Regions from separate parts of the Clostridium sp. JN-9 genome, predicted to be linked through region 2. Evidence: predicted binding sites of a transcription regulator. Region 2 holds the regulator's gene; the other holds the start of a gene.
The links. Region 2 encodes LexA, which represses DNA repair genes until DNA is damaged. Its sites were predicted from a motif close to CNAACANNTGTTNG; they were not measured.
Positions count from the first base shown of each region.

Region 1: EQM05_RS03375 (DNA polymerase IV) is a predicted target of LexA. The motif match lies at 2,576-2,589, and genes of this name have one in related genera.

Region 1 covers NZ_CP035280.1:683,182-698,910, reverse strand. Annotated here, with positions in the region: gene EQM05_RS03385 (xanthine phosphoribosyltransferase) at 1-463, opposite strand, end outside; purine riboswitch at 556-657, opposite strand; gene EQM05_RS03380 (ABC transporter ATP-binding protein) at 732-2,465, opposite strand; gene EQM05_RS03375 (DNA polymerase IV) at 2,645-3,901, shown strand; gene EQM05_RS03370 (hypothetical protein) at 3,985-4,248, shown strand; gene yidC (membrane protein insertase YidC) at 4,319-4,966, opposite strand; gene EQM05_RS03360 (hypothetical protein) at 4,994-5,239, opposite strand; gene serS (serine--tRNA ligase) at 5,342-6,619, opposite strand; gene EQM05_RS03350 (cell wall hydrolase) at 7,065-7,505, shown strand; gene EQM05_RS15945 (hypothetical protein) at 7,548-7,994, shown strand; gene EQM05_RS03340 (sugar O-acetyltransferase) at 8,061-8,657, opposite strand; gene EQM05_RS03335 (GNAT family N-acetyltransferase) at 8,686-9,180, opposite strand; gene EQM05_RS03330 (hypothetical protein) at 9,425-9,598, shown strand; gene EQM05_RS15660 (hypothetical protein) at 9,609-9,776, shown strand; gene arcD (arginine-ornithine antiporter) at 9,820-11,256, opposite strand; gene EQM05_RS03320 (amino acid permease) at 11,334-12,728, opposite strand; gene arcC (carbamate kinase) at 12,757-13,707, opposite strand; gene argF (ornithine carbamoyltransferase) at 13,728-14,726, opposite strand; gene EQM05_RS03305 (DNA-binding domain-containing protein) at 14,851-15,684, opposite strand; gene EQM05_RS03300 (ATP-binding protein) at 15,681-15,729, opposite strand, start outside.
Region 2 covers NZ_CP035280.1:1,674,786-1,690,514, reverse strand. Annotated here, with positions in the region: gene EQM05_RS08170 (TaqI-like C-terminal specificity domain-containing protein) at 1-1,903, shown strand, start outside; gene miaB (tRNA (N6-isopentenyl adenosine(37)-C2)-methylthiotransferase MiaB) at 1,979-3,322, shown strand; gene mutS (DNA mismatch repair protein MutS) at 3,371-6,004, shown strand; gene mutL (DNA mismatch repair endonuclease MutL) at 6,026-7,882, shown strand; gene miaA (tRNA (adenosine(37)-N6)-dimethylallyltransferase MiaA) at 7,924-8,862, shown strand; gene hfq (RNA chaperone Hfq) at 8,932-9,174, shown strand; gene EQM05_RS08140 (methionine gamma-lyase family protein) at 9,295-10,587, shown strand; gene lexA (transcriptional repressor LexA) at 10,629-11,240, opposite strand; gene EQM05_RS08130 (hypothetical protein) at 11,410-11,895, shown strand; gene EQM05_RS08125 (tyrosine recombinase XerC) at 11,936-12,922, opposite strand; gene purB (adenylosuccinate lyase) at 13,620-15,050, opposite strand; gene EQM05_RS08115 (DUF378 domain-containing protein) at 15,232-15,450, shown strand; gene EQM05_RS08110 (HPr family phosphocarrier protein) at 15,493-15,729, opposite strand, start outside.

The DNA.
Region 1 (15,729 bases), 990 kb from region 2:
CTATTACTATTCCAACACCAGCAGTTTCTGCCTTGGCCTGTTCTATTAAGTCCATAAGTCCTAATACTGCACTGCCGCTGGCTAAAAAATCATCAATTATTAATACTTTGTCACCTGGATTTAAGAATTTCTTTGATACCTTAATGCTGTATTCTTTTCCCTTAGTAAATGAAAAAACCTTTGATTCATAATTATCAGTGTCCATATTGACTCCTGCATGCTTCTTGGCAAACACAACCGGTACATTAAAATATTGGGCTGTTATGCATGCAATACCTATGCCAGATGTCTCAATGGTTAGTATTTTAGTTACTTCCTTATTTTTAAATTTATTTTTAAACTCTTTACCTATTTCATTAAATAAATTCACATCAAGCTGATGGTTTAAAAAGCTATCCACCTTTAAAATTTCATTGCCTATGACTTTTCCATCTTTTATAATACGTTCTTCAAGTAATTTCATTTTTATCCCCCTACACAATATGTTTAATATTTATATAAAATAAAAAAACCCCCATTTTCGGGAGTTTAAAAAGGTATATAACTATCTTACATGTTATAGTATTAAACACCCATAGCCCAGCAATTTACGGCTGCCTGGTAGAAACACTTGAACCACATTATCAAGCATATATGAGTACGAACATTATTCATTTTTATTGTTCTATAATTCGTTAATTCATTGTATCTTTATAATAACTTAATTTTAGACAAAAATCAAGCTATTTTGACTAAAACATTTCAAACTGCATATTATAAAGTCTGGCGTATATCCCATTTTTATTTATTAGTTCCTCATGGGTTCCCTTTTCTTTAATTCCTTCTTCTGTGAGAACTAATATATTATCTGCATTTCTGATAGTACTTAATCTATGTGCTATGATAATGGTAGTCCTGTCTTTTGAAAGAAGATTTAGTGATTTTTGTATAAGTCTTTCACTCTCATTATCAAGAGCAGATGTAGCTTCGTCTAATATTAGAATAGGAGGATTCTTTAAAAATACTCTGGAAATTGATATTCTCTGCTTTTGTCCTCCTGAAAGCTTTACTCCTCTTTCTCCTACATAGGTATTATACCCATTTTCAAGTCCCATAATAAACTCATGAGCATTTGCCATTTTAGCTGCTTCAATTATTTCTTCATCTGTGGCATTTGGTTTTCCATAAGAAATATTATCTTTTATAGTTCCTGCAAACATATAAACATCCTGCTGGACAATTCCTATATTATCTCTTAAGGATTTAATTTTAATATTTTTTATATTAATATTATCTATGCTTACTGACCCTTTATCAACTTCATAAAATCTTGGAATAACACTGCAGAATGTAGTTTTACCTCCACCGGAAGGCCCCACAATGGCAAGGGTTTTCCCAGGTTCTATTTTTACATTTATATTATCAAGTATTGTGTTTCTATTGTCATAGCTGAAAGATACATTTTCAAACTTTATTTCACCTTTTACATTCTTAAGCTCTATGGCATCCTTGCTATCCACAATGTCCGGATGAGTATTTATAACTTCAAGGAATCTTTCAAAGCCTGTTATTCCTCTTTGATATTGTTCCGTAAAATTCACAAGCTTATCTATAGGATTTAAAAATATATTTATATATAAAATGTATACTACTAAATCATTCACATTTAACTTATCCTGGCTTATAAATATCCCTCCAAACAGTACCACAGAAAGATATAGTATTCCCTGGAAGAATCCATTCATGCTGTAGAATCTGCCCATAATGGTATAGCTGTCCTCTTTAGTCTCCAAAAATTCATTATTTCCAATCTGAAACTTTTTACTTTCCATATTTTCATTAGAAAATGATTTTACAACTCTTATACCAGAAAGACTATCCTGAATCTGCGCATTTACATTAGCAATTTTCTCTCTGTTTTTAGCAAAAATAGCTTTCATTTTTTTATTATAAAAATATGAAAAGTATATCATAAATAAAGTTATGAAAAATAATATAGCTGTTATTTTAACATTAATACTCATAAGTATTGCAAAGGATCCTATTATTTTTAAAAGCGATATAAATAAATCTTCAGGTCCATGGTGAGCAAGCTCAGATATGTCAAAAAGATCTGTTACAATCCTTGACATTAGTTTTCCTGTGTTAGTATTGTCATAATAAGAAAATGATAATCTTTGAAGATGATTAAAAATGTCGCTTCTCATATCGGATTCCATTCTGGCCCCCATAATATGCCCCTTTGAGGTTATATAGTACTGACAGAAATATCTTAATATATACATAATAAAAAGTGCCGATCCTATTATAGCTACATATTTAATTATCTTTGCTTCATCCTGTGTATATACATCATCCAGCAAAAACCTTACAATCATAGGGAAAACCAGGTCTATTACAGATAAAACAAATGCACAGAACATATCCATAAAAAACATTCCCTTATAAGGTTTATAATAACTTATAAATTTCCTTATAGTATTCATTATTGCCCCCCTATTCTTTATAAAAATTTCTAAGTATATAAGTAAAATTTTATTGTTATTATATATATTTTGTCAAGGATAAATTAATTTTCAATTTTTCTCTTTACATGGGAACATAAGTTCGTTATAATTAACATATAATACTTACATATAGAATTATATAGAAAGAAGTAATTTGTATGGGCAGTAATAGACTGATATTTCATGTTGACGTAAACTCTGCATATTTATCATGGACAGCAGTGGATAGAATACAGCATGGATCCACCATGGATATTAGGGAAATTCCTTCAGTAGTGGCTGGAGATCCTAAAAACAGGCATGGCATTATTTTAGCAAAATCTATTCCTGCAAAAAAATATAAAATTCAAACAGGAGAGCCATTATATTCTGCACTTGAAAAGTGCCCGCAGCTGTTTATAGTTTCACCATGCTATGATTTATTCGTAAGATGCAGCAATGCAATGATGAACTTATTAAAGGAGTATACTCCATGCATACAGCGTTTTTCCGTAGATGAATGTTTTCTGGATTTTACCGGCATGGAAAATCTTTATCCAGATTACATGGCTCTTGCAAATGAAATTAAAGATAGAATTAAAACAGAGCTTGGATTTACTGTTTCCATTGGGGTATCCTGCAATAAATTACTAGCCAAAGTGGCTTCTGATATAAAAAAGCCTGATGCTGTTACATCACTGTTTCCATCTGAAATAAAGGAGAAAATGTGGCCTCTGGATGTTGGTGACCTTTTTATGGTAGGCAGGGCTACCGTTCCCAAACTTAACAGGCTTAATATATTTACAATAGGAGACTTAGCAAATTACAATTTAGATATATTAAAATCTCAGCTGAAAAGTCATGGAGCTGTTATTTGGAATTATGCAAATGGAATTGAAAATTCTCCGGTTAGGACATCCAATCACATAAGCATTAAGGGCATTGGAAACTCCACCACTATACCCTTTAATATTGAAAATAGAGAAGAAGCTCATAAAGTAATTTTATCTCTTTGTGAGACTATAGGAATGAGGTTAAGAGATTCCAAAAACTTTTGCAGTTTAGTTTCCATTAGCTTTAGGACCAGCGATTTCTATGGCTATGGCAGGCAAAAAAAACTGCACTATTACACGGATTCTACAATGAAAATTGCAGAAGAAGCATACAAACTATTTGATGAGCTCTGGCAGAATGAACCTTTAAGGCATATTGGGGTTCAGGTTTCAGAGCTTTGTACTAATGAATTTTACCAAATTACATTATTTGACGAAAAAAATATGGATAAAAACAGAACTATAGATAAGACCATAGACAGTATTAGATTAAGATTTGGATCCAAATCTATTTACAGATGCACATTTTTGCAATCAGGATTAAAACCATTAACCGGTGGTACTAATGAAAATGATTTTCCTATGATGGGAAGCACTTTATAATAAATAACAAAGATTAAAGAACAAAGAATAAATAATGTTGTTATTTAATCTTTAATCTTTAAATAAAGGGGGTTGTATTTACTATGAAAGTTATAGCTAAACCTGTGCAGATGATATGCTGGTTTGAGGAAAATGGTGTGCCTCACCCTTTAAGGTTTAGAATAAAAGCAGATGATGAAAGCTTTGTGGTAATAAAGGTTCATAAGGTACTTCAAAAGGATAAAGAAAAACTGGCTGGTAATAATATGCTGTTATTTAGATGCCAGAGCATAGTAGATGATACTGAAAAAATTTACGAGCTTAAATATGAAATAAATACATGTAAATGGATACTGTTTAAAATGTAAATGTACCATCATTATTTTCAATAAAAAAGCCTGCTAACTCATTTGAATCAGCAGAACTTTTTATTATAATTTATTGAGGAACTGTTTTAACTTTTCTTATATATATTCTAAAAGCAAGCTCTTCAAAAAAACTAAATGCACTTGTGGTTATTAAATATATACCAACAGCAATTGGAACTGCTTTAGCAAAAAACAATCCCATTAAAGCCATTATTATAATATTTCTTTTACTCATTGATGCCTGTCCTTCAATTTTTAAAAAAGTAACATATGAAAGCAGACTTGGGGTTAAGGATACAAGCATATATATAAGAGGAACTATAAAGTAGCTGTCAGATACCTTTATGCTTGATACCCATGGTATAAGGTACGTTCCCACATTCACAGGTATTTTATTAATTACATTCCATAAAATGAAAAGCACTGGAAGCTGAAGTAAAGTTACAAGACATCCAAGCATACTTTTGGCATTTTCAGCAGATTGTTTATTCATTTCCTCCCGAAGTTTATTTTCATTATTTTTATATTTTTCCTTAATCTTCTGCATTTTTATATTAAGTTTTTGCTGCTGCTGCATGGATTTCTTTTGTTTAAAAGACATTGGTGAAAGTATTATTCTCACTCCAACAGTAAGTAAAACTATGGCCAGTCCCCAGTCTCCTGTGAAACTAAAAAATAAATTTAATAAATTATTTAATAAATTAAAAATGATGTTCATTTTTATCCTCCCTAAAATAATTTTAGCTTAAAACATCATTTCTATTTCAGAGTGTTCTATATATCTCCATATACCATACTTTTCGAAAGCAATATAATCTTCCGGCAGTATTTTCTTTATACACTGAAACCATAAAATTAAAATATCTTTTGTGATATTTACCTGAACTTTATGCTTTATGTTTTCATATGAGCACACAGTATAAGAGAATATACCAATGAAACATATTATAAGCAGCATTATCTGAATTAAATTTATAGTATTGGAATTCAACTTACACCCTCCTCATATACTATTTTCAATAATCATAGCATTATAAATTTATTTGTCAATAATATATAAATAAAAACCAGGCATAAAACCTGGTTTTTTTAATTATTTAATTAATGTTTTACCGCCCATATATGGCTGCAGTGCTTTTGGAATATTTACAGAGCCATCCTTATTTAAATTATTCTCTAAGAAAGCTATAAGCATTCTTGGAGGTGCCACAACAGTGTTATTTAATGTATGTGCATAGTATTTTCCTTTTTCGCCGTTTACACGGATTTTTAAACGTCGTGCCTGTGCATCACCTAAGTTAGAGCAGCTTCCAACTTCAAAGTATTTTTTCTGTCTGGGAGACCATGCTTCTACATCCAGTGATTTTACCTTAAGATCTGCAAGGTCGCCTGAGCAGCACTCCAAAGTTCTAACAGGTATATCTAATGAGCGGAATAAATCTACAGTGTTTTTCCACAGTTTGTCATACCACATCATACTATCCTCTGGTTTACATACAACGATCATCTCCTGCTTTTCAAATTGATGAATACGATACACTCCTCTTTCTTCTATACCATGAGCTCCCTTTTCCTTTCTAAAGCAGGGAGAATAACTGGTAAATGTTTGAGGTAAACTTTCCTCAGGCAGTATTGTATCAATAAATTTACCAATCATTGAGTGTTCACTGGTTCCAATAAGATATAAATCTTCACCTTCAATTTTATACATCATGGCATCCATTTCTGCAAAGCTCATAACACCAGTTACAACATCACTTCTAATCATAAAAGGCGGAATACAATATGTAAAGCCTCTATCTATCATAAAATCTCTGGCATAGGAAATCACTGCTGACTGAAGTCTTGCTATATCACCCATAAGATAATAAAAGCCATTACCTGCAACCTTTCTGGCACTATCTAAATCTATGCCATTAAATCTTTCCATTATTTCAGTATGATATGGAATTTCAAAATCAGGTACAACGGGTTCTCCAAAACGCTGAAGTTCTACATTTTCGCTGTCATCCTTACCTATAGGAACACTTGGATCTATTATGTTTGGAATAACCATCATAATTTTTTTAATTTTTTCTTGTAAATCATTTTCTTTTACTTCCAGCTCAGATAAATGGTCTGAATCAGCAGTAACCTTTTTCTTCATTTCCTTTGCTTCTTCCCTTTTACCCTGAGCCATTAATCCGCCAATCTGCTTTGAAATTTTATTTCTTCCAGCTCTTAAAGCATCTGCCTCCTGCCTTACATTTCTTAAATCAGCATCTAAAGCAATTACTTCGTCTACTAATCCAAGCTTATTGTCCTGAAACTTATTTTTTATGTTTTGTTTTACTATTTCAGGATTTTCTCTTACAAATTTTAGATCTAACATATTTTACCTCCTAATTTATATGAATAATATGTATTTAAAATAAAAAACCCCGTCCCATATATAACTGGGACGGAGGTAATCCGCGTTGCCACCCAAATTGCTGACTTAAAATAAAAATCAGCCTCTCGACAATAGTAAAATAAAGGATACCAGCCTTCTGGTTCATCACCAACAGCTCCAAAAGTGGAAAGATTCAGCATTTCACCGATTCTCACCAACCATCGGCTCTCTGAAGAAATTCATAAATCGCAGCTTTTATAATCACTGTGTTTTCAATATGTTATTATTTATTAATTATATATATATTTATAACTATTTGCAAGTAAATATACAATTAATTTTTTGAATAAGCTTTTATAAACAAGACTAGATTTTATTAAATTGTAACATTTTATATTGAAGTGAATAAAATAATAATATGAGTAATTAATGAGGTGGATTATGGATGTCTTACTCTAATAGAGAGTTACTGGCGAGGCTTATAAAATGCGAAGCCGGTGGTGAAGGCGAAAATGGTATGAAGGGCGTTGCCACTGTAATTATGAACAGGGTAAGAGTTCCTGATGGTGAATATCATACCATTGGTCAAGGTGATATAAGAAAAGTAATTTATCAAAACGGGCAGTTTGATTGTATGCGTTCAGTTCTTGGAGGTGTTGCTAATCCTCAGACAATATGGGCAAATCCCCCGGAGCAGATACACTATGACATTGCTGATTGGGCATTAGCAGGCAATAGATTATATACCATTGGCTATTCCTTATGGTACTTTAATCCCTTTGCTCCATGTCCATACACGTTCCCCTATAACGGTACCGGTAGTTTTCAGGTTAAAATTATAAACCATTGTTTTTATAATCCAACAGCACTTTATTTTCAGACTTAAAAAAATCATTTTGTCAAATTATTTATTACCAGGAGGTAAAGAATGTTTCCTCAGTGTTATTTTAATTATATGAATCAATTTTACAGAACACCAGTAGTGCCCGGAGGTTTAATGCCGCCCGGCAGTTACATTATGCCTGGTTCCATTATGCCTGGTACACCTATTCCCGGCACTCCAATGATGCCTGGAACTCCACAGATGCCTTCAGCAGGTACTAAGCCGCCTACAACTACTCCTTCCCCAGAAAATTTTGAAGTTGCACCAGGTTCCCCAACTCAATTAGACACTCAATATACTCAGGGGTATTTAAAAACTCAAATAGGTAAAAGGGTAAATGTGACCTTCTTAATTGGAACTAACCAGACTCAGGACAGAAATGGTATATTAGAAGCTGTGGGTATTAGTTATATTATTATAAGGGATACTGCAACCAACGTAAAAGTTTTAGGCGATTTATATGCAGTTAAATTTGTTAATATTATTGATTAATATGGTACTTACTTTAAAGGATCAGATAATTTACAGCTTACCTGATCCTTTATAATCCACCTATAATTATTCTATAGTAAGCCTTTTAAAATAATACTTTTTATCCTCATCTGTAATCTCTCTTAATACTTTACATGGGTTTCCAGCAGCCACAACATTAGCTGGAATGTCTTTTGTAACAACACTTCCTGCACCTATTACCACATTGTCTCCTATAGTAATATCCGGTGTAACAATTACTCCGCCGCCAAGCCATACATTGTTTCCTATTGTTATTGGAAATGCATATTCCATTCCGGTATTTCTTATCTCATAATGAATAGGATGGCCTGCAGTATACAAGCCTACATTTGGTGCAAAAAATACATTATCGCCAATAGTAACTTTTGCACAGTCTAAAATAATACAATTGTAATTTGAATAAAAATTTTCCCCTATGGAAATATTGTATCCATAATCACATCGAAATGGAGGTTCAATATAAAAGCTGCCTTTTGTTTTTCCAAAAAGCTTCCTGATTATATCATTTCTTTTTTCATATTCCTTTGGATGTGAAGAATTAAAATCAAATATAAATTCCTTAGCACGCTCACGTTCTCCTGCAAGTTGTTTACCTGAATCCATATATGGCTTCCCTGCTATCATTTTTTCTTTATCAGTCATATTTTTTACCTCACTTTTTAATTAAAAATTAAAGCTTTGTTAAGTCTAATTGATAAAAAGCCAGATCAAGCCATTTATCAAATTTAAACCCAGCCTTTTTAATTATACCTGAAAATTCAAATCCCAGTTTCTGGTGCATTTTTATACTAGCCTCATTTTCAGCATCAATTCCTGCTACAAGAGTTACATATCCTCTCTCACGAGCAATCCTTATTATCTCTTTCATTAATTTCATTCCCATTCCTCTTTTTCTATAATTTTTATTAACATATACAGAATGTTCAATTGTATATTTATAGGCTGGCCATGCCCTAAATTCACCAAAAGTAGCAAAAGCAACGGCTTTACCATGTTCCTCAATCACTAATAATGGATATCCATCCTGATTCTTTTTATCATACCATTTTGTTATATCATCAAGAGTATGGGGTTTATAATCATATACAGCTGTTGTATTCAATATGGCATCATTATAAATTTCTAAAATATTTTCTAAATCATTTCTATCTGCTTTTCTAATCATTTTTTCTCCTTGTAAAATCAATTAATTAATTAGGTTCTATTCCTTATTTTCCACAAGGCATTTACTTTTCCTTTAATATTTGTAAATTTAATTTAAGAATATTTAGCCTCTGTTTTTATTCACACTTTTTTTATGTCGGAATATATTATTATTGTGTAATATTAAATGGAGGATTCCCATTGGAAGACAATATACAAAGTTTCGGTAAAAAATATCAAATGTGCCCTCACTATATGCAAGGGACATGTCCTTACATGATGTATCAACAACCCATGATGTATCAACAGCCTATGTGGCAGCAACCCATGCATCAGCAGCCTATGTGTCAGCAGCCTATGTACCAGCAGCCCATGTATCAGCAGCCCCCCGTAATGCCTCAACAGCCCATGATGCAGCGGCCAATAATAGAAGAAGATGATCTAAACACCATGGAGCCTTATGATAGGGCTGATGATGAAACAGATGATTTGCCAGAGGATGATTATAGAGTTAGACGTAGACATCATCATGGTTATTATCTATACCCATTTTATCCATTTATGTATGGAAATTATCCACACTATCATAATTATGGCAGTTTTCATCACTATCGCTAAATTAAACAGGCAGCCTCAAATGAGACTGCCAATTATTTTAATCTTATACTACTGTTATTTTACCAGTTATCATTAAATACAATGTTATAACTCCAAGAATAAGTATAATTGATGCCACTACCCTCTCTGTCTTTGTAAAAGCCACTAATTTTGCCTCATTCTTAGCTTTACGATAAACTATTATTCCTGCTGAAAATAATATAGTGAGAAGAAGCAGGTAATTTAATCCTGCTGCATATATAAGCCAAATTGAATATATAACAGATATACCTGATATAGCCATATCTCTTAATCTAATATTTTCTTCTCCAGCAGTATATGTTTCCTTAGTTACAGCTAATTTAAGACAATACATGGCGCTGAAAAAATATGGTACTAATACAGCTGAACTTGCAATAGAATATAGTACCTGATATGTACTTTTTGAAAAAAAGGCACATATTAAGAAAAATTGAATTAATAAACTTGTAACCAAAAGAGAATTCTCTGGTGAACCATTTGCATTTTCCTTTAAAAAGAACTTTGGAAATGCTTTGCCCTTTGATGCGGAGAAAGCCAATTCTGCACATATTAAAGTCCATCCAAGATATGCACCTAACAGAGATATTACCAGTCCCACATTGACAATAACTGCACCCCATTTACCAACCATAAGTTCCAGTGCATATGCCATAGAAGGACTTTTTAAATTAGCTAATTGAGCTTGTTTCATTGCACCAAGTGCTAATAAGGATATTAAAACATAAATAATGAGCACACCCAGTAACCCAATTATGGTAGCTTTTCCTACATCCTTTCTTACCTTAGCCCTTGCTGAAAGTACTACTGCACTTTCTATACCGATAAATGCCCATAATGTTATAAGCATTGTGCTTCTTACCTGCTGTACTACTCCACTAATGCTTGTATTCATTCCACCCCAGAAATCTGCTGTAAATATGTTTACATTAAATACAATTATTGACACTATTATAAACACAATTATTGGTATAAGCTTCCCAATAGTTGTAACAACGTTTACAAAAGCAGCTGTTTTAACGCCTTTCAATATAAGACCGTTAACAATCCATATCACCACAGAAGCGGCTATGATTGAAACAAGATTATTACCATCCCCAAATGCCGGTATAAAATATCCTAGTGTGCAAAAAAGCATGACTAAGTAAGAAACATTCCCTAATGCAGAGCTTACCCAATGCCCCCATGCACAATTAAATCCCGTATAATCTCCGAAACCTTCTTTAGCATAACTATATATGCCGCAGTTTAAATCCGGTCTTCTATTAGATAAGTTCTGGAATACAAATCCAAGTGTCAGCATCCCAATTCCTGTAATGACCCATGCTATAATAATAGCTCCGGCGCTTGCTTTTTTAGCCATATCTCCTGGAAAGGAAAATGCTCCGCTCCCAATTATAGAGCCAATTACTAATCCAACTAATGGTATAAGTCCTAATTTACCTTCTTCTCTTTTTTCCATGGGAAAAATCCTCCTTTTAATCTAATTCAAAATATTTAAAAGAGATTTGGCTTATGCAAATAAGTCAAATCTCTTCTTTATTTACATTTTCTAATATTAAAAATCTTATATCCAAAATATAATACTAAAATTGTAGGAACTCCTGAAATAATTACAATTCTCTCTCCGGGATCAAATAACATGGTCATAGCTATTCCCACACAAACTATTATAGATAAAATTGGGCTTATTGGATAAAACGGAGTCTTGTATTTTAAGTCTTCCACTTTATTGCCTTCTTTTACATAACGTCTTCTAAAACGCATCTCACATATACAGTCCACAACATAAACAAATAAATCAATACAGGAAAGAAGTGATATAAGAAAAAGATAAACCGTATCAGCTGCTATAAAACTGGTTACTATTGCAAATAATGCAAATGCTATGGATATAGCAAGTGAATACACGGGTACCTTTTTACTATTTGTTTTCCCCAATATCTGAGGAGCTTGTTTATGCTTTGCAAGTGACCATAATGTTCTTGTGCTGGCATAAAGAAATCCATTGGCAGAAGATAGTGCTGATGTAAGAACTATTATATTAACCAATAGTGCCGCAGAATTAATCCCTATGCTTTTAAACATATACGCAAAAGGGCTGCCAAGAAGATTAGCTTGTCTCCAGGGAAGTATACAGCCAATAATGAAAATACATACCGAATAACACAATGTTATCTTAATTACAAATCCGTTTATGGCCTTCGGCATTTCAATACCGGGGTTCTTGCTTTCTCCAGCAGCAGTAGCAATAAGATCTGAACCACCAAAAGCAAATATTGCTGATGGCATGGATATTAATACCGCCTTAACACCGTTGGGAAATGCCCCATGATCATTAACAAAATTGTTAAATCCTATAGGTTCCCCTCCTATAATACCAGTTATCATTCCTATGCCTGCAATTACAAATATTATAACTGCAATTACTTTAATGCTTGCAAACCAAAATTCTGTCTCTCCATAGCTTTTAGATGGAAGTATATTTAATGCTGTTAATAATATTACAAATAGAACTATCCAAAACGTAGAACCTACATTGGGAAATATATTTTTCATTATAATAGATGAAGCAACTACTTGTGCTGTAACAGTAACTGCACAGCTTATCCATTTCATCCATCCTGCTGTAAATCCCATTTCATCGCTGATAAATTCTGTTGCATAGGCTTGTACATTGCCAGATACCGGCATCGCCACTGAAAGCTCCCCCAGACAGCTCATCATTAAATACATAATCACAGCTGCAATTATGTACGCAACAACTGCACCGCCCGGGCCTGCCTTATGCAATACATTTCCAGAGGCTAGGAATATGCCTGTCCCAATAGTTGAACCTATGGTATACATCTGAATATGTCTGCTCGAAAGACTACGATCCAAACCCTTTGATTTACCGAGAACTTCTTTTATATCCTTTTGATTTGATTCCATTTTCATTTCCCCATTTAATTAAAGTATATTACCTTGTTATAGTTGTACCTGCCAAACCCTTTATAGCTTCTTTAGCCTTTTGAAGTGATGTTATCACCGCTTTTCTATCTGGTTTTGTTTCAACAAACTTTACAGCTGCTTTAACTTTTGGGAGCATTGAGCCAGGCGCAAAATGGCCTTCCTCAATATATCTATTTACATCATCCACTGTCATTTTGGAAATATTCTTTTGATTTGGCTTTCCAAAATTAATTGCTACCTGCTCTACTGCAGTTAAAATGATTAAAGTATCTGCATCCATTAACTCTGCAATCTTTTCTGAAGCAAAATCCTTGTCTATTACTGCTGGAACACCTTCAAGCTTACCATTTTCTTTTTCAACTACAGGAATTCCGCCTCCGCCTACAGTTATAACCACATGACCGGCATTTACCAGTGTCTTAATTATAGGTTCCTCAACTACAGTTTTAGGGAGAGGTGATGGAACTACCCTTCTCCATCCCCTATTTGCATCCTCTTTCATAATATATCCTTTTTCTGACATTAACTTTTTAGCTTGTTCTTCAGTAAAAAATGATCCTACAGGCTTAGTTGGATTTTTAAATGCAGGGTCATTCTCATCTACTACAACCTGAGTAATAACAGTAGCAACTTCCTTATTTATTCCCCTTTTTTTAATTTCTTCTCTTATTGCCTGCTGCAGCTGATATCCTATATAGCCCTGACTCATAGCACCACATTCAGGAAATGGCATAATTGTATTTTTCCCATTTACTGAAGCTGCTGTCTCATATGCACCAACTATCTGACCAATCTGGGGCCCATTTCCATGGGCTATTATAACTTCATGTCCATCTTCAATAAGATCAACAATTGGTCTTGAAGTCTCAATGCATGTTTTAAGCTGTGATTCCGCTGATTTATCATTAGGATTAGCCTGAAGAGCATTTCCTCCAAGAGCTACTACTATTCTTGCCATATCTAATTTCCCCTTTCTGCTTAATTTCCAAGTGTGGCAACCATTACGGCTTTTATTGTATGCATCCTGTTTTCAGCTTCATCAAATACTACTGAATGTTTTCCTTCAAATACTTCATCTGTTACTTCCATAGCTGTTAAACCGAATTTTTCATGTATTTCTCTGCCAATCTTTGTGTTTAAATCATGAAATGATGGTAAACAGTGTTCAAATATAACCTTTGGATTTGATGTTAATTTAATCATTTCATCATTAACCTGATATGGCTTTAATAATTTTATCCTTGATTCCCAAACTTCAGGAGCCTCTCCCATGGATACCCATACATCAGTATAAAGAACATCAGTATTTTTTACACCTTCAGCAACATTTTCAGTTATTGTAATCTTTGCACCTGTTTCCTCTGCAACTTTTTTGCATTTTGCAACTAATTTTTCATCTGGAAATAATTCCTTTGGAGAAACTATTCTAAAGTCCATTCCCATCTTTGATGCACCAATCATAAGGGCATTAGCCATATTGTTTCTTCCATCTCCGCAATAGGCAAATACTATCTTATTTAATGGCTTATCAATATGTTCCTGAATTGTTAAAAAGTCAGCTAATATTTGTGTTGGATGATCCTGTGTTGTAAGGCCATTCCATACTGGTACTCCAGAATATTTAGCAAGATCTTCAACCACTGACTGGTCAAATCCTCTATACTCAATGCCATCGTACATTCTGCCTAAAACCCTTGCTGTATCAGCAATTGACTCTTTCTTTCCCATCTGTGAACCTGTTGGTCCAAGATATGTAACATGAGCTCCCTGATCCAGTGCACCAACTTCAAAAGAGCATCTTGTTCTTGTGGAATCCTTTTCAAATAAAAGTACAATATTTTTCCCTTTAAGTTTCTGCTGCTCTGTACCAGCATATTTTGCTTTTTTTAGATTTGCTGCAAGCTCCAGCATATAGTTTATCTCCTTTGGTGTAAAATCCATTAAAGTTAAAAAACTTCTGTTCCTCAAATTGTACATTTTATTACCTCCTGTATTTTGAATATACCTAATTTTAAAATTACAGTTTCAAAATAAATCATTTTAAATCAAAAAAAGTTCTTAAAATCCAAATAATTTTAAGAACTTTTAATTTATATTAATTCTAATTATCCTGACAGGTAAATATGAGGCCTTCAATAAATTTATTTATTGAAACCTTTCCTCCCACTTTCTTCTTACCGTTTATATAATCCATTTCGGCCTTTACACTGGAGAAATCAAAAAGTACATTTGCGTAAATATTAAAAGTGTCATTAGCATAATCCTCAATACCAAGATTAGCTATATTGGTAAGTCCATTCTTTATTGCTCTTCTTATTCTTTGTTTTACAATCTGAGGATTATCACCTAAATAACTCTCTAACTCATTCAAATTACACTCATCTATACTTTTATTGTTATCTATCATATATGAACATATTTTAATTATATCATTGGTCCCCTTTTCGCCAAGCATTCCAAGCATCCCTAAAACATGTTTTATTTTAATTACATCCCTATTTTTATCATCGTCATTTTTATCCGAAGTATTCAGCATTTTCTTTATATCAGACAGCATATTTTTCATTTCTATCTTTTCAGCCACCTTTGAAATAACATTTTTTACCTCAATCTTATTTATGGGCTTATTTATAAAAAATTCTATTCCCGCTTCATATGAATCTGATCTTAATTTAGTATCCTGCACCTGAGATATCATAATGAAGCAGATATCTGGTTTTATGTCCTTAATCTTCTTTACCAAAGTATTTCCATCTATTACGGGCATAAGTAAATCAACAAGTACAATATCCGGCTTAATTAAAAGTATTTCATCTAAGGCAGATTCAGCATCGCAGGAACTGCCCACCACATCATAAGAATCATCTTCTCCTTCTATTATCATAGTAAGTATTTTTACTATATTTATATCATCATCCAAAATATAAAATCTCAATTTGCATCACCCTCTAGTTTGTCTTTATTTATTTTTATTATAAAC
Region 2 (15,729 bases):
TTCATATTTAAAATTAATATTATGCTATTATATTTTTAAATTTAAAGAGGTAAATAAGGAATATATTGCTGCATTATTAAATTCTGATGACTTTATTAATTCATCCTTTTTTGATTTATTATCTTTATTTTATGGTTTTAAACTTAACAGCATTAATGAAAGAATTAAGAATAGATTCAAATTATATAAAATAAACTATTCTGCATCAATGAAGGAATTAAACATTAATACATATAATCTAATAATGAAAATATTGAATAAATATAATTCACTTGATATATCAATACTGGGAGAAGCTTATGAGAGAATAATATCTAACAGCTGCCGTAAGAATATGGGGGTTTTTTATACTGACAGCTATAATATAAACACAATTTTGAATTTAACAATAGATAAAGCTAATATAGAGGAAAATCCAAACATAAAAGTTATAGACCCATGCTGCGGCAGTGGATTATTTTTAGTAAAAGCCTATGAATTGCTATATTCCAAATTTAAAAGCATAATAAATAATTTAAATGATAAATTCAGCATGGAAAAGTATACTGTAACTTTAGATAGTAAAAAATATATGGTAAGTGGAAAAGATTACTGGATAGAGGATAATTTACATTACCATATTATAAACAATTGCATTTATGGTGCAGATAAAGATTATTTTGCAGTGTCTATTACAATTATTACGTTATTCTTTTTAAATCCAGAAATAAATAATATAACGTTTAATATAGATTACTGTGATAGTCTTGTACAATGGGAGCAAAGATGCAGTAATAAATCAATATGGAATAATAAATTTGATATTATTCTTGGCAACCCTCCATGGGTTTCACTTTCAAGAAAAAATAAAATTGATATCAGCAGTAATGCAAAAAACTATTATAAAGAAATATATAAAATCAGTAACTATCTTCCTAATCTATATATTTACTTCATAAAAAGATCACTTGGTTTATTAAAATTAAATGGAGTAATGTGTTTCCTAATTCCAGACAGATTGTGCTATAATAAATATTTAAAAGATTTCAGGCTTTATTTAATGAAGAATTTTATTATTGAAAAAATTATTGTAAATGGGAGATATTCTAGTGTTATAGCTGAATCTATAATATTACAGGTTAAAAATTCTATGCCTGATTTATGCTGTAGGACTTCACTTGAAATTAACAGTGAACAATATAAATTTAATCAGAATATTTTTTTAAAAAATGCAAATTTTGAATTCAATTATCCAAATCACATTTCTGAAAAACTTAAAATAAAAATAGAGCAGAACAGCACTCATTTATCAGATATATTCTGCAGTTATACAGGATTTATTGGTGATAAATCATTAATTACAAGATCACAATTGGGTTTGGAGTATATAAAAATACTAAAGGGTAAATGTATCAGCCCATTTGCAATAAATGATCATTTTTATTATCCTTATTTAAAGAATAATTTAAAAGGCGGCACTACCAACATTGAAAAGTTAAATTCTCCAAAACTTCTGGTAAAAAAAACTGGAGCTTTTTTAACTGCGGCTTATGACAAAAATGGAACATTCATTGAACAGTCTTTATATGGGCTTATATCAAAAGATAATAGTTTCCCAGTAAATTATGTACTTGCTATTTTAAACTCAGATTTAATGAACTGGTATTACAGAAGATTTTTAATAACTAATTTACATTCCACACCTCAATTAAAGAAATATAATTTAGATATAATACCAATAAAAAAGTGCAGTGACAGGCATATGAAAATTATATGTGATGTTGTAAATAAAATATCTAAGCAGATAGCTTTAAATTCAAAGCCAGATAAATTCCTAGTAAACTCTTTGAATAATATTGTATACTCAATTTATGACTTAACTGACTCTGAAATAAATGAAGTGAGCAATGATACAAAAAAATAGATTAAAAAATTAAAATATAGTATAATTAATTAGTCAAAATCAACATAACAAAAACAAATATGAGGTGGAAAACTAATGGAAAAGTTATTAAATAACAGCATACAGAAATATTTTTATATAGATACCTGGGGATGTCAGATGAATGAAGAAGATTCAGAAAAGCATTCAGGAGTGCTTAAAGCATTAGGTTATAAAAGAACTGATGATAAATCCAAATCAGACATAATAATATTTAACACATGCTGTGTAAGAGAAAATGCAGAGCAGAAGGTTTTTGGAAATATAGGAGCATTAAAGCATCTAAAAAATAATAAGCCTGACTTAATTATAGCAGTATGCGGCTGTATGATGCAGCAAAAGGGTATGGCAGAAAAGATAATTAAGAAATTTCCTTTTGTGGATATTATTTTTGGAACACACAATGCCCATAGACTGCCGCAGTATATAAAGGCAGTTCAGACAGAGGGAAGATCAGTTATCGATATTCAGGATAAGGAAGAAGACATTATAGAAGGCCTTCCAATTGACAGGCTTAGCAGTGTTAAGGCATTTGTCACAATAATGTATGGCTGCAATAACTTTTGTACTTACTGCATTGTTCCTTATGTAAGAGGAAGAGAAAGAAGCAGAATGCCTGAAGATATAGAAAATGAAGTAATTGATCTTGTGTCAAAGGGATATAAGGAGATAACATTACTTGGTCAAAATGTTAATTCCTATGGCAAAGGTTTAAATCCATCTATAAATTTTGCAGATTTATTAAGAAGAATCAATAAGATTCCAGGCCTTGAAAGAATTAGATTTATGACATCCCATCCAAAGGATTTAAGCGATGATGTTATAAATGCAGTGGCTGAATGTGAAAAAGTTTGTGAGCAGATTCATTTACCTGTTCAGTCAGGATCCACTAATATTTTAAAGAAAATGAACAGGCATTATACAAGAGAGCAGTACTTGAATTTAGTTAGAAAGATAAAAGATAAGATTCCAAATGCAGCATTAACAACTGATATAATAGTTGGATTTCCAGGAGAAACAGAAGAGGATTTTGAAGATACTTTAAGCTTAGTTAAGGAAGTATGTTATGATTCAGCATTCACTTTCCTTTATTCCAGAAGGGGTGGAACACCTGCTGACACTATGGAAGATCAGATAAGTGAAGATATTAAACATGCCAGATTTAATAGATTAGTTGATGCTGTAAATAGCTGCAGCGAAGCTATAAATAAGACATACCTTAAAAGTACCGTTGAAGTTTTAGTTGAGGGATTAAGCAAAAATGATGAAACTAAACTCATGGGAAGAACAAGAACGGGCAAACTTGTGAATTTTATTGGAAATAAAGACAGCATAGGAAAATTGGTTAATGTAAAAATCACAAAAGTAACCACATTTTCATTAAACGGAGAAGAAATATAAAAGCTCTTTAATAGAGCTTTTTTTACAAGAGACAAGGGGGAACTTAATATGTCATTAACTCCTATGATGCAGCAGTATTTAGAAATTAAGGAAAGTGTTAAGGACTGCATTCTTTTTTTTAGACTTGGAGATTTTTATGAGATGTTTTTTGAAGATGCAGAAATTGCATCAAAAGAACTTGAATTGGTTCTTACAGGCAGGGACTGCGGTATGGATAAAAGAGCTCCTATGTGCGGTATACCTTATCATGCAGCCAATACATATGTTGGCAGACTTGTAAACAAAGGTTATAAAATTGCAATTTGTGAACAGATGGAAGATCCTGCACTGGCAAAAGGTATAGTTAAAAGAGATTTAATTAAAATAATTACTCCAGGAACATATACTGAGTCAGATTATCTTGATGAAACAAGAAATAACTATGTAATGAGTATTTATATAGACAAATCCTCAGACACTATTGGCATTGCCACTTCAGATGTTTCTACAGGTGAATTTAATGTGACTAACTGCAGTCAAAATATAAATCTGGTACTTGATGAAATCTCCAAGTTTTCACCTAAGGAAATTTTGATTCAGCAGGATATAGATAAAAAGAATGAAAATGTTCTAAAAGAAAGAGTTAACTGTTATTTTACAGTTTTAAATAGTTCATATTATGATAATAGTTCTATAGAAAAACTTAAACATCAGTTTAAAGATTTTGATATAAGCCTTTATAATGAATCAGCTTTAAAGGCTTCTTCGTCTTTACTTCTATATATTCATGAAACTCAGAAAAATGATGTAAGTCATATAAATTTATTTGATTACTACAGTGTTGATGACTTCCTCAGTATGGATATAAATACAAGGAGAAATCTTGAAATAACTGAAAACATCAGAGAAAAGTCTAAAAAAGGTTCTCTTCTTTGGATTTTAGATAAGACAAATACTGCTATGGGAGGCAGGGCTCTTAGAAAATGGATAGAGGAGCCACTGGTAAATAAAACATTAATTGAAGATAGACTAAATGCAGTTGAAGAGTTAATTAATAATTATACATGTCATGAGGATTTAAAGGATTCTTTAAAAGATATTTATGATATTGAACGTATAGTAGGAAAAATTGCATCAAAAAATGTTAATGCTAAGGAACTGATTTCATTAAAGCTTTCCATAAGTAAACTTCCTCAGATAAAAAATATTTTATCTGGTTTAAAAAGCAACTTATTTTTAAAGATGTATAATAAATTAGATACCCTGGAAGATATTTATGACCTTCTTAATAAATCCATTATTGAAAATCCTTCTATTTCAGTTAAAGAGGGTAACATAATAAAGGATGGATACAATGAGGAGGTAGATGAGCTTAGAGATGCTAAATCTCATGGTAAGGAATGGATTGCTTCCTTAGAAAATAAAGAAAGAGAGTTTACAGGGATTAAATCTTTAAAAGTAGGATATAATAGGGTTTTTGGTTATTATATAGAAATTACAAAGTCTAATCTCAGCTCTGTACCTGAAGGAAGATACATAAGAAAGCAGACCCTTGCAAATGCTGAAAGATATATAACTCCTGAACTGAAGGAAATGGAAGATAAAATACTTGGTGCAGAAGAAAAGTTAACAGTTTTGGAATATAATCTTTTTACAGAGGTAAGAGAGAAAATTGAAACTCAGCTGAATAGAATGAAATTATGTGCTAAAATTGTATCTGAAATTGACTGCTTAAGCTCTTTAAGCACATCGGCACTTGAGAACAACTATTGTAAGCCTGTTATTACAGAAGGTGACGAAACTGAAATAAAAGATGGCAGGCATCCTGTGGTTGAAAAAGTAATTTCTAATGGAAACTTTGTTACTAATGATACTTTAATCAATACTAAAAAAGAGCAGATGCTGCTTATTACAGGCCCTAACATGGCAGGTAAATCCACTTATATGAGACAGGTTGCTTTAATTACCTTAATGGCTCAAATAGGAAGCTTCGTACCTGCAAGTTATGCAAAGATATCCATTTGTGATAAAATATTTACCAGAATAGGAGCTTCAGATGATTTATCAGCTGGTAAAAGTACATTTATGGTGGAAATGTGGGAAGTTTCAAATATACTAAAAAATGCAACAAAAAAGAGTTTGATTTTACTTGATGAAGTTGGAAGAGGAACCAGTACTTACGATGGTTTAAGTATAGCATGGGCAGTTATTGAGTACATCTGCAATAACAAAAACCTAAAATGCAAAACACTTTTTGCAACTCACTACCATGAACTTACACAGTTAGAGAATACAGTGCCTGGAGTTAAAAATTATTCCGTTTCAGTTAAAGAGATGGGAGATGAAATAATATTCCTTAGAAAAATAGTAAGCGGAGGTGCTGATCAGTCTTATGGTATTGAGGTTGCTAAATTAGCTGGTCTTCCCCATGCTGTTATATCCAGGGCTAAAGAAATATTAAAAAATATTGAGCTTGAAAAAAGCGGACATTTAGATATAAATGAAATTGCTGCAGATAATAATGCAGCTAAAAAAAATAAGACTAAAAAGAAAGATACGGCTGTAAAACAAATTGATTTTATGGACCTTAAGAAAAATGCCCTTATAAAGGAATTATCTGATCTTAATATTCTGGATATGAATCCAATGGAAGGATTTAATAAGCTTTATGAATTAATAAATAAAGCTAAAGACATTCAATAACAATATAAGAAGGTGCTCTAATTGGGTAGAATTAATATATTAGATAGTAGTACTTCTAATAAAATTGCTGCAGGTGAGGTTGTAGAAAGACCTTCCTCTGTAGTTAAGGAACTTGTTGAAAACAGCATAGATGCTGAGGCTAAAAACATTATAATAGAAATAGGTGAGGGTGGAGAAAAATTTATAAATATCATTGATGATGGCAGCGGAATCCACCCAGATGATATTGAGAAAGCATTTTCTCCTCATGCTACCAGTAAAATCTCAAAAATAGAAGACATATATTCTATAAAAACCATGGGGTTTAGGGGAGAGGCTTTGGCAAGTGTAGCTGCAGTATCAAAATTAACTCTAAAAAGCAGAACAAGAGATTTTAATTTTGGAAAAGAAATAAAAATTTCAGGAGGCAAAGTAGAAAAAATATCTGAAGCTGCATCCAATGTGGGAACTTCTATATGTGTATCTGATATATTTTATAATGTACCTGCAAGGCAGAAGTTTTTAAAATCTCCCCAAAGAGAAACAGCATCTATTTCAGATATTATTAGCAGACTGGCATTAGTAAACTCTGATATTAGTTTTAAGTATATAAACAATGGTAAAACTGTTATGACAACTTATGGTACTGGAAGCATGAAAGAAACCATTAGAAGCATTTATGGCAGAAGTATATATGAAAATATAATACCATTTGAAAAAGTTTCTGATATTGCTTCTGTGTATGGGTTTATTGGAAATTCTGAAATAAGCAGGGGAAGCAGAAATAATCAAAGTATCTTTGTTAATAAAAGGTATATAAAAAATAAATCCATTACTGCAGCTGTAGAAAATGCATTTAAATCATTTTTAACTATAAATAAATTTCCTTTTTTTATACTTTGCTTGGATATTTACCCCGAATTTATTGATGTTAATGTTCATCCAACTAAATCAGAATTAAAATTCAGAGATGACAGATATATTTATAAATTGGTATTCGATGCTGTTCATGAAGCGTTAAGACAATATTTATTTAAATCATTTAATAAGGAAGATACCTCATCTGAAAGCATGCCTAAAACCATAGTGCAGATACCAATTGATCTGAAAAGTGAATCTAATGGTAATATAAATGAAATAAGTTCCAACAATAATTATAGTCATTATATTTCAGAAAATAATAAGGAAAATACAAATATACATCCAAAAGCTGAATATACTGCTAATAACGTTAATTTAAATAAAGAAAACTATTTAGTCACTGAAAAAACAAATAAAACCGCTAATTATGAAATCAGCAAAACTGAAGGAGTTCCAAAATTTCCTTCATTAAATATAATAGGCCAATTTCATAAAACCTATATAATTGCAGAATATAATGATACTCTTTATATGATTGATCAGCATGCAGCTCATGAAAAGATATTATTTGAAAAATTTAAAAAAAGTATTTTAGAAAAACATGTAGTGAGCCAGTTACTTTTATCACCATTAGTTGTAGAGCTGACTCCAGAGGATTTTGCATACTATAACGACTTTAAGGAAATATTCGAAAACACAGGTTTTAAAATAGAGATATTTGGGGATAATACCATAACAATCAGAGAAGTTCCTGTTATACTAGGCAAGCCTAATTTAAAAAATCTTTTTATGGATATTTTAGATAATTTAAAGAATATGGGAACAGGGGAAAAAGATGCTGTTAAATACAATTCCATTGCAACCCAGGCTTGTAAGGCAGCAATTAAGGCAAATGACCCTCTTAGTGATATTGAAATGAAATCTTTAATTGAAGAACTGCGTTATATTGAAGATCCATTTACCTGTCCTCATGGGAGGCCTACAATTATTAAAATGGATTTATATGATATTGAAAAAAAGTTCAAAAGAATTCAATAAACAGTAGAAAAATAAATATCTACATACTAAGGAGGAAAATAATGAAAAACTTAGTCATCCTGGCAGGCCCAACGGGAGTAGGAAAAACTCATATCTCCATAAAACTTGCAAAAGAATTAAATGGAGAGATTATATCCTCAGACTCAATGCAGATATATAAATACATGGATATAGGTTCAGCTAAGGTAACAAAAGAAGAAATGAATGGCATTGTACATCATTTAATTGACTTTTTAGATCCAAAAGAAAATTTTACTGTTTCTGATTATAAAAGCATGGCAGAAGAGGCAATTGACAGTGTTCTTTTAAATAACAAAATTCCTATGCTGGTGGGGGGCACAGGATTATATATTAACTCGTTGATTAACAATTATGATTTTACAGCTGCTGACTGCGATATGGAATATAGAAAATATCTTCAGGAGCAGGCCAGCTTAAAGGGTAAAATTTATGTTCATGAAATGCTTAAAGATATTGACCCTGCATCATACCATAAATTGTTTCCAAATGATTTAAAAAGGGTAATAAGAGCATTAGAGGTATATAAATTAACTGGCACTCCAATTAGTAGGTTTAATTCAGAAAAAAAGGTTCATGATATTCCATATAACATTACTTATTTCGTTTTGACTATGGACAGAAAAAAACTATATGACAGAATAAATCAAAGAGTAGATAAAATGATTGAAAGTGGTCTTGTCAATGAAGTAAAAATGCTGAAACACATGGGGTTAAATGAAAACATGCAATCCATGAAAGGAATAGGGTATAAAGAAATGCTCTATTATTTAGAAGGTAAAATTTCTTTTGATGAAGCCGTATATTTAATTAAAAAGGGCAGCAGAAACTATGCAAAAAGGCAGTTAACATGGTTTAGAAAAGATAACAGAGTTCAGTGGGTGGATAAGGATTCCTTTTCCAGTGAAGATGATATTGTTAAGTACATAAAAGGCAGAATAAAGGAGCAATTATTTTATTAAAAATAAAGGATTTTACTACATTAATATAGAATTAAACAAAGATAAACTTATGTATGGAGGGTGAAATATATGAATAAAACTACAAACAATCTTCAGGATATATTTTTAAATAGCACTCGAAAAAATAAAATAACAGTAACTGTTTATTTGACAAATGGATTTCAGTTAAAAGGTATTGTTAAAGGTTTTGACAGCTTTACCGTAGTATTAGATTGTGATGGAAGACAAATGATGATATATAAGCATGCTATATCCACAATAACTCCATTTAAACCTGTATTATTTACAAGTAACGAAGAAGATGAAATTTAAGAATAGGCTTCCAGTTTGCCTATTCTTTTTTTATATGCTATTATATATTTTGTTACTCTATGGATATTTACTTTAGATTATATTTTATAGTGACTTTTTTAGAAGGAGGTTAAGTAGTAAATGCTTGACGCAACAAAGGATAATTTAAAAAATACATATGGCATAAGTGATGCCGTGATAGATTTATATGAACAGACTATGAAGGATATAAGTTCTCAGTTTAATGCATATGATGAGATTAGGGAATTTAATCAGATAAAAGTACTAAAGGCTTTTCAGGATGAAAGAATAAGCGATTCACATTTTACAAATTCTACTGGTTACGGATATGGAGATATAGGAAGAGACTCCCTTGATAAAGTATATGCCAGGATTTTTAATACTGAATCTGCTTTGGTAAGACCTCATTTCGTCAATGGAACACATGCCTTAGGTGCAGCACTTTTTGGCAATTTAAGACCCGGTGATACTCTGCTTTCTGTATGTGGAGAACCATATGATACTTTACATAGCATTATTGGAATCAGCGGTAATAAGAATATTGGTTCTTTAAAAGATTTTGGCGTTAAATACAAACAAATAGATTTAACCAGCCAGGGAAAAGTAGATTTTGATGGAATCAGACAAGCATTAACAACTGATGCAAGTATTAAAATAGTTCATATTCAGCGTTCTACAGGTTATGGATGGAGAAAATCATTACTTATTTCTGAAATAAAGGAAATAATTGATTTTGTAAAAAATATTAATCCAAATGTTATCTGCTTTGTAGATAATTGCTATGGTGAGTTTATTGACACAAAAGAACCTACTGAAGTAGGAGCTGATTTAATTGCTGGTTCTTTGATAAAAAATATTGGTGGAGGAATAGCTCCAACAGGAGGATATATTGCAGGCAAAGAGGAATATGTGCTGCAAGCTTCATACAGGCTGACTGTCCCTGGAATAGGGGGAGAGTGCGGCTCTACCTTTGGTGTAATGAGGCTTTTGTTTCAAGGCTTATTCTTTGCTCCTCATGTTTCTATTGAAGCTTTAAAAGGGGCAATATTCTGTGCCAGGATCATGGAACTTGCAGGTTTTGAAGTGCTTCCTAAGTACACAGATAAAAGAAGTGATATAATTCAATCCATTAAATTTAATGATAAAAATAAATTGATAAGTTTTTGTAAGGGAATTCAAAAGGGGTCCCCAGTTGATTCCTTTGTTCAATGCGAGCCATGGGATATGCCAGGATATGAAGATAAGGTAATAATGGCAGCAGGATCATTTATTCAGGGATCATCCATAGAACTTTCTGCAGATGCACCAATAAGGGAACCTTACATAGGTTATCTTCAAGGCGGTTTGAATTTTGACCATGCTAAAATAGGAATATTAATTGCACTTACAGAGGTTTTAAAAAATTCAAAATAGATAAAAATATAAGCTGCTTTAACATAAGCAGCTTATATTTTTTATTTATAATCTCTAAATAATCCAACAAGTCTGCCAAGGATTTGACAGTCATCAACTATAATTGGACTCATAGTTTTATTTTCAGGCTGAAGACGTATATGGCCTTCTTCCTTATAAAACCTTTTTATAGTAGCTTCATTTCCTATTAGCGCAACAACAATTTCGCCATTTTCTGCAGTGCTAACCTGCTCAATAATTGCTAAATCTCCACTGTATATACCTGCATCAATCATACTTTCGCCTTTAACCTTCAACATGAAATGCTGATTATTACTTTTAATATAACTGATAGGTATAGGAAAAGAATCCTCTATATTTTCTATTGCCAAAATTGGCTTTCCGGCAGTTACAGTTCCAATGATTGGAATATCCACTAATTCTTTTCTCATAGAAGTTTCTTCTAAAACTTCAATAGCCCTTGGTTTAGTAGGATCCCTTCTTATCAGGCCTTTTTTCTCAAGTCTTGCTAAATGGCCATGCACAGTAGATGTAGAACTCAGACCTACAGCGCTGCATATTTCCCTAACAGAAGGGGGATAACCTTTTAAATGTATTTGACTTTTTATGTAATCATATATTTCTTTTTGCTTTGAACTTTTAGGTTCGGTCATTCATCAACACCTCACAATCTTTAAAGTAATTATATCATATAAAATGTGAAACATCAAACTTATGTTCTTATTATGCCCAAAAAACACAATATATATATTTGATAAAATATTATTACTTTGATATAATGTACAAGAAAATAAACGAAATTATATAAATTAGAGGGATAAAATGATGAAAGAAAAAAAATGTATATTTGACGATAATAAATCCTGTGATGATTGCGGGAAATGCGATATTTGTGATTTAGACCCAAATAAAATATGCAATAACTGCGGTAAATGCCTGGAAGAGCAGTGGATAGACACAAAGGCAATTAAAATAGATGAAATTATTGAAGATGAAAAATATGCTGATAAAATCCAGCATGAAGAAACTAATATAGAAGAACACCATGATGAGGATTGTTCTGATGATGAATATTCAGAGGATGACTGCTCCGATGATGAATATTTAGATGATGATTACTCAACGGAAGAACATGATTCAAATTACAATAATGATGATTATGTTGACGTAATGGACATGAATGTGGAATTTATTGATGATGTTAATGGATTAGGTGAAGTATTAGAAGACAACACCAAATTAGATAGTTTATTTGAAGAACAATTTCCAGGTTTAATAAAACTCAAGCCATCAAAATACAAAAATTAATGGTAAAAAGCATGGGGCTGAATCCTTCCATGCTTTTGCTTTACTCTTCCTCATCACTTAGAGGATTGGAATTTACAGCTTCTCTAAGTTTTTCATCGTCAACATGTGTATATATCTGAGTAGTTGAAATATTCTCATGCCCAAGTATCTTTTGCAGACTTCTGATATCCACATTACCATACTTGTACATCAAAGTGGCAGCAGTATGACGAAGCTTATGAGGAGTATATTTTTCCACATCTAAATTAGATTGTTTCAGATACTTCTTTAACATTAATTCAACAGATCTTTTATTAATTCTTGTATAATTCTTACTAATAAAAAGGGCATCCTTGTCCTTAATTTTATCAAAATCCAGGTTCCTTACCTGCAAATAATTATTAATGGCCTTAATGCATGCATTATTTAGATACACTGTTCTTTCCTTATTTCCTTTGCCAATTACAGTAAGAGTATCTTCCTTTAAATTAGAAATATTTATTCCGCAAAGCTCTGAAAGTCTTAATCCACAATTTAAAAAAATGGTAATAATGCAGTAATCCCGTTCTTTATATCTGCCATCAATAGATTTTAGAAGCTTTTTGCTTTCATCCAATGTAAGATAAATAGGGTTTCTCTTATTTATCTTTGGAGATTCCAGCTCCATAGCAGGATTTTCATCTATTATCTTTGCTTTGCCTTGAAGATATTTAAAATAGGATTTCAAAGTAGCTACTTTTCTGGCTCTGGCATAATTTCCGTTATTTCTATAGCTCTCAGCAAAGGCAATAAAAGCATATAGATCCTGGAGACTGATATCTCTTATAAATTTATTATCAATGTCATTTATCTTTATCTGCTCAAATGCATCCGTCTTACTTGTAATACCTTTATATAATTTTAAAAATCTAAAAAACATTGTTAGATCAACTTTATAGCCATCTATAGTATTTTTTGATTTTCCCTTGATGGTATCTAAATAATTAAAAAAGTCATTAACGCTTTTGGGCAAATCCGGGTCAAAAACATTTTTCAAATCATATTTCATTATTCCGCCTTCTTTTTACAATAAAAATAAGTTACAACTTCGCTAAATGGTTATTTAGCGAATATAATATTCTACGCAGGGGAGTGAAAATCCTTCTTTTTTCAATAAATTTTTTATTTACTGCAATAATGTTTTTAAAATATTTTATATATAACTTAGAATTATTAAAATTTTATCTATTTTTCTATACTATAGTCAGCAATTTGAATGCTCAGTAAATATGTTGTATATATTTGTCATTTTATAATAATATATCACCTTTCAATATGTTAATTTCAATTGAGAATGGTATAACTGTAAAAGAGGGTTGCTGATAATATCTGTTATACCTTACATTTAATATTATTGATACAGTTATACAAAAATAATTTAATAATAAGTTATTAACACATGTTATTAATTATGGGCATTATTACCACAATCATAACAGTTCACAGCCTGGGCATAATTATGTTGATTCATTTTTATATATAGTTACAATTTTTGACATAGCACCGTTTTATATGTTTATTATATTTTTAGAATGTGTATCAACTAGCTTTTTGTACCTTTAAATTTTATTATTATTTATATTTATAAATCAGAGCAAATGGTATACCTGCATTAAAAACATTAATAATACTTATTATGTTAACTTTAATCCTCATTTGTTTAAGTAAAAATAAAAGCATGAAGCTAACCTGCTTCATGCTTTTATTTATACATTTATTTCTGATTCAACACCAAGACTTTCTTTATTTGATTCCAAAATAGGTTTTACCTGTTCTGCTATAAAATCATCAACCTGCCCTGCAGCTCTTCCAGTAAACTTTTTTGGATCAATTAAAGACAATATTTCATCTTTTGAAAGTCCAAAGGCTTTATCATTTATTATTCTTTCAATTAAGTCGTTATTTAATCCTAATTCCTTAACTCTTTTTCCAGCTTCCATAGAATGAATTCTGATTTTTTCATGAAGATCCTGTCTGTCTCCTCCTCTTTTTACGCATTCCATTAGAATATTTTCTGTAGCCATAAATGGCAGCTCATTATTCACATGGGATTTGATAACTTTATCATAAACAACTAAATTGCTGCTTATGTTTAAATACAGGTTAAGAACTCCATCTAATGCAAGAAAAGCTTCTGGTATTGCTATTCTCTTGTTAGCAGAATCGTCAAGCGTCCTTTCAAAACATTGAGTAGCTGCTGTTATTGCAGGATTCAATGAATTTACGATTATATATCTTGCTAAAGCACCCAAACGTTCACTTCTCATTGGGTTTCTCTTATATGCCATGGCAGATGATCCTATTTGATTTTTTTCAAAAGGCTCTTCAATTTCCTTCATACTTTGAAGAAGTCTGATATCGTTGCTGAATTTATACCCGCTTTGTGCAATTTCAGAAATGGTATTTAATATTATTGAGTCAACTTTTCTAGGATATGTCTGCCCTGTGACCATAAATTCTTTAGTAAATCCCATTTTATTTGTAACTATCCTATCCAGTTTTTTTACAAGTTCTTCATTACCATTAAACAATTCCATAAAACTTGCCTGTGTACCTGTTGTACCTTTAACTCCTCTGAATCTTAAGTTTTCAATAACATAATCTAAATTTTCTATATCCAGAATCAAATCCTGAATCCATAATGTTGCTCTTTTTCCAACAGTGGTTAATTGCGCTGGCTGAAGATGAGTAAAACCTAAAGTAGGCATTTCTTTATATTTTACAGCAAACTTTGATAAAGCATTTATAATATTTATAATCTTTTTCTTAATTAAAAGCATTGCTTCTCTCATTATTATTAAATCTGTATTATCTCCAACATAACAGCTGGTTGCTCCAAGATGAATTATGCCCTTTGCATTAGGGCATTGAACTCCGTAGGCATATACATGGCTCATTACATCGTGTCTGACAACCTTTTCTCTTTCCTCTGCAACATCATAATTTATATTATCTTTGTAAGCTTTAAGCTCATTTATTTGTTCCTCAGTGATGGGTAATCCCAATTCCTTCTCTCCTTCAGCTAAAGCTATCCATAATTTTCTCCAGGTTTTGAATTTCATTTCTTCTGAGAATAAATAGCTCATTTCCTTAGAAGCATACCTGGAGTTTAATGGAGTATTATATGTATTTCTCATAATTAAATTCTCCTTACGCATAATAATATATATTTTATACAATTCATTCATATTATAGCATATGTTATTTATTATTGTATATATTATGTTCGTCAATTTCTATTTTTATTTATAAAATATGTTCTATTTTTCATATTTTTAAATATAATCTATTAGGAAATAATATGTTTGGAGGACTTTAATGTATAAATTTAATTTAATGGACAAAATTTCTTCTATACTTGTTATTTTAGGGGCCATAAATTGGGGATTATTAGGGCTGTTCAATTTTAATATAATAGCAGCAATATTTGGTGAGCCTGCTCCTATGATTGCAAGAATAATTTATATTTTATTAGGTATTGCTGGTCTTAATATGATATTAATTCTTATTAAAATGAAAAGCTCCATAAAAGCATAATAAATAAAAGGCTCCTTGGAGCCTTTTATTTATACATCAATATTATTCTTCTATAGATTCAATAAGTTTAACGATTTCTTCAGCTGCTAAAGCTTCGTCATCGCCTGATGCAATAACTTTAATCTTGGAATCTTTAGTTACTCCAAGAGATAATACACCAATTAAACTTTTAACATTTGCTTTCTTTCCATTAAATTCTACAGATATATCTGATTTAAAAGAAGAAGCCTTTTTTACTAACAAAGTAGCTGGTCTAGCATGTAAGCCTGTTGAGCTTTT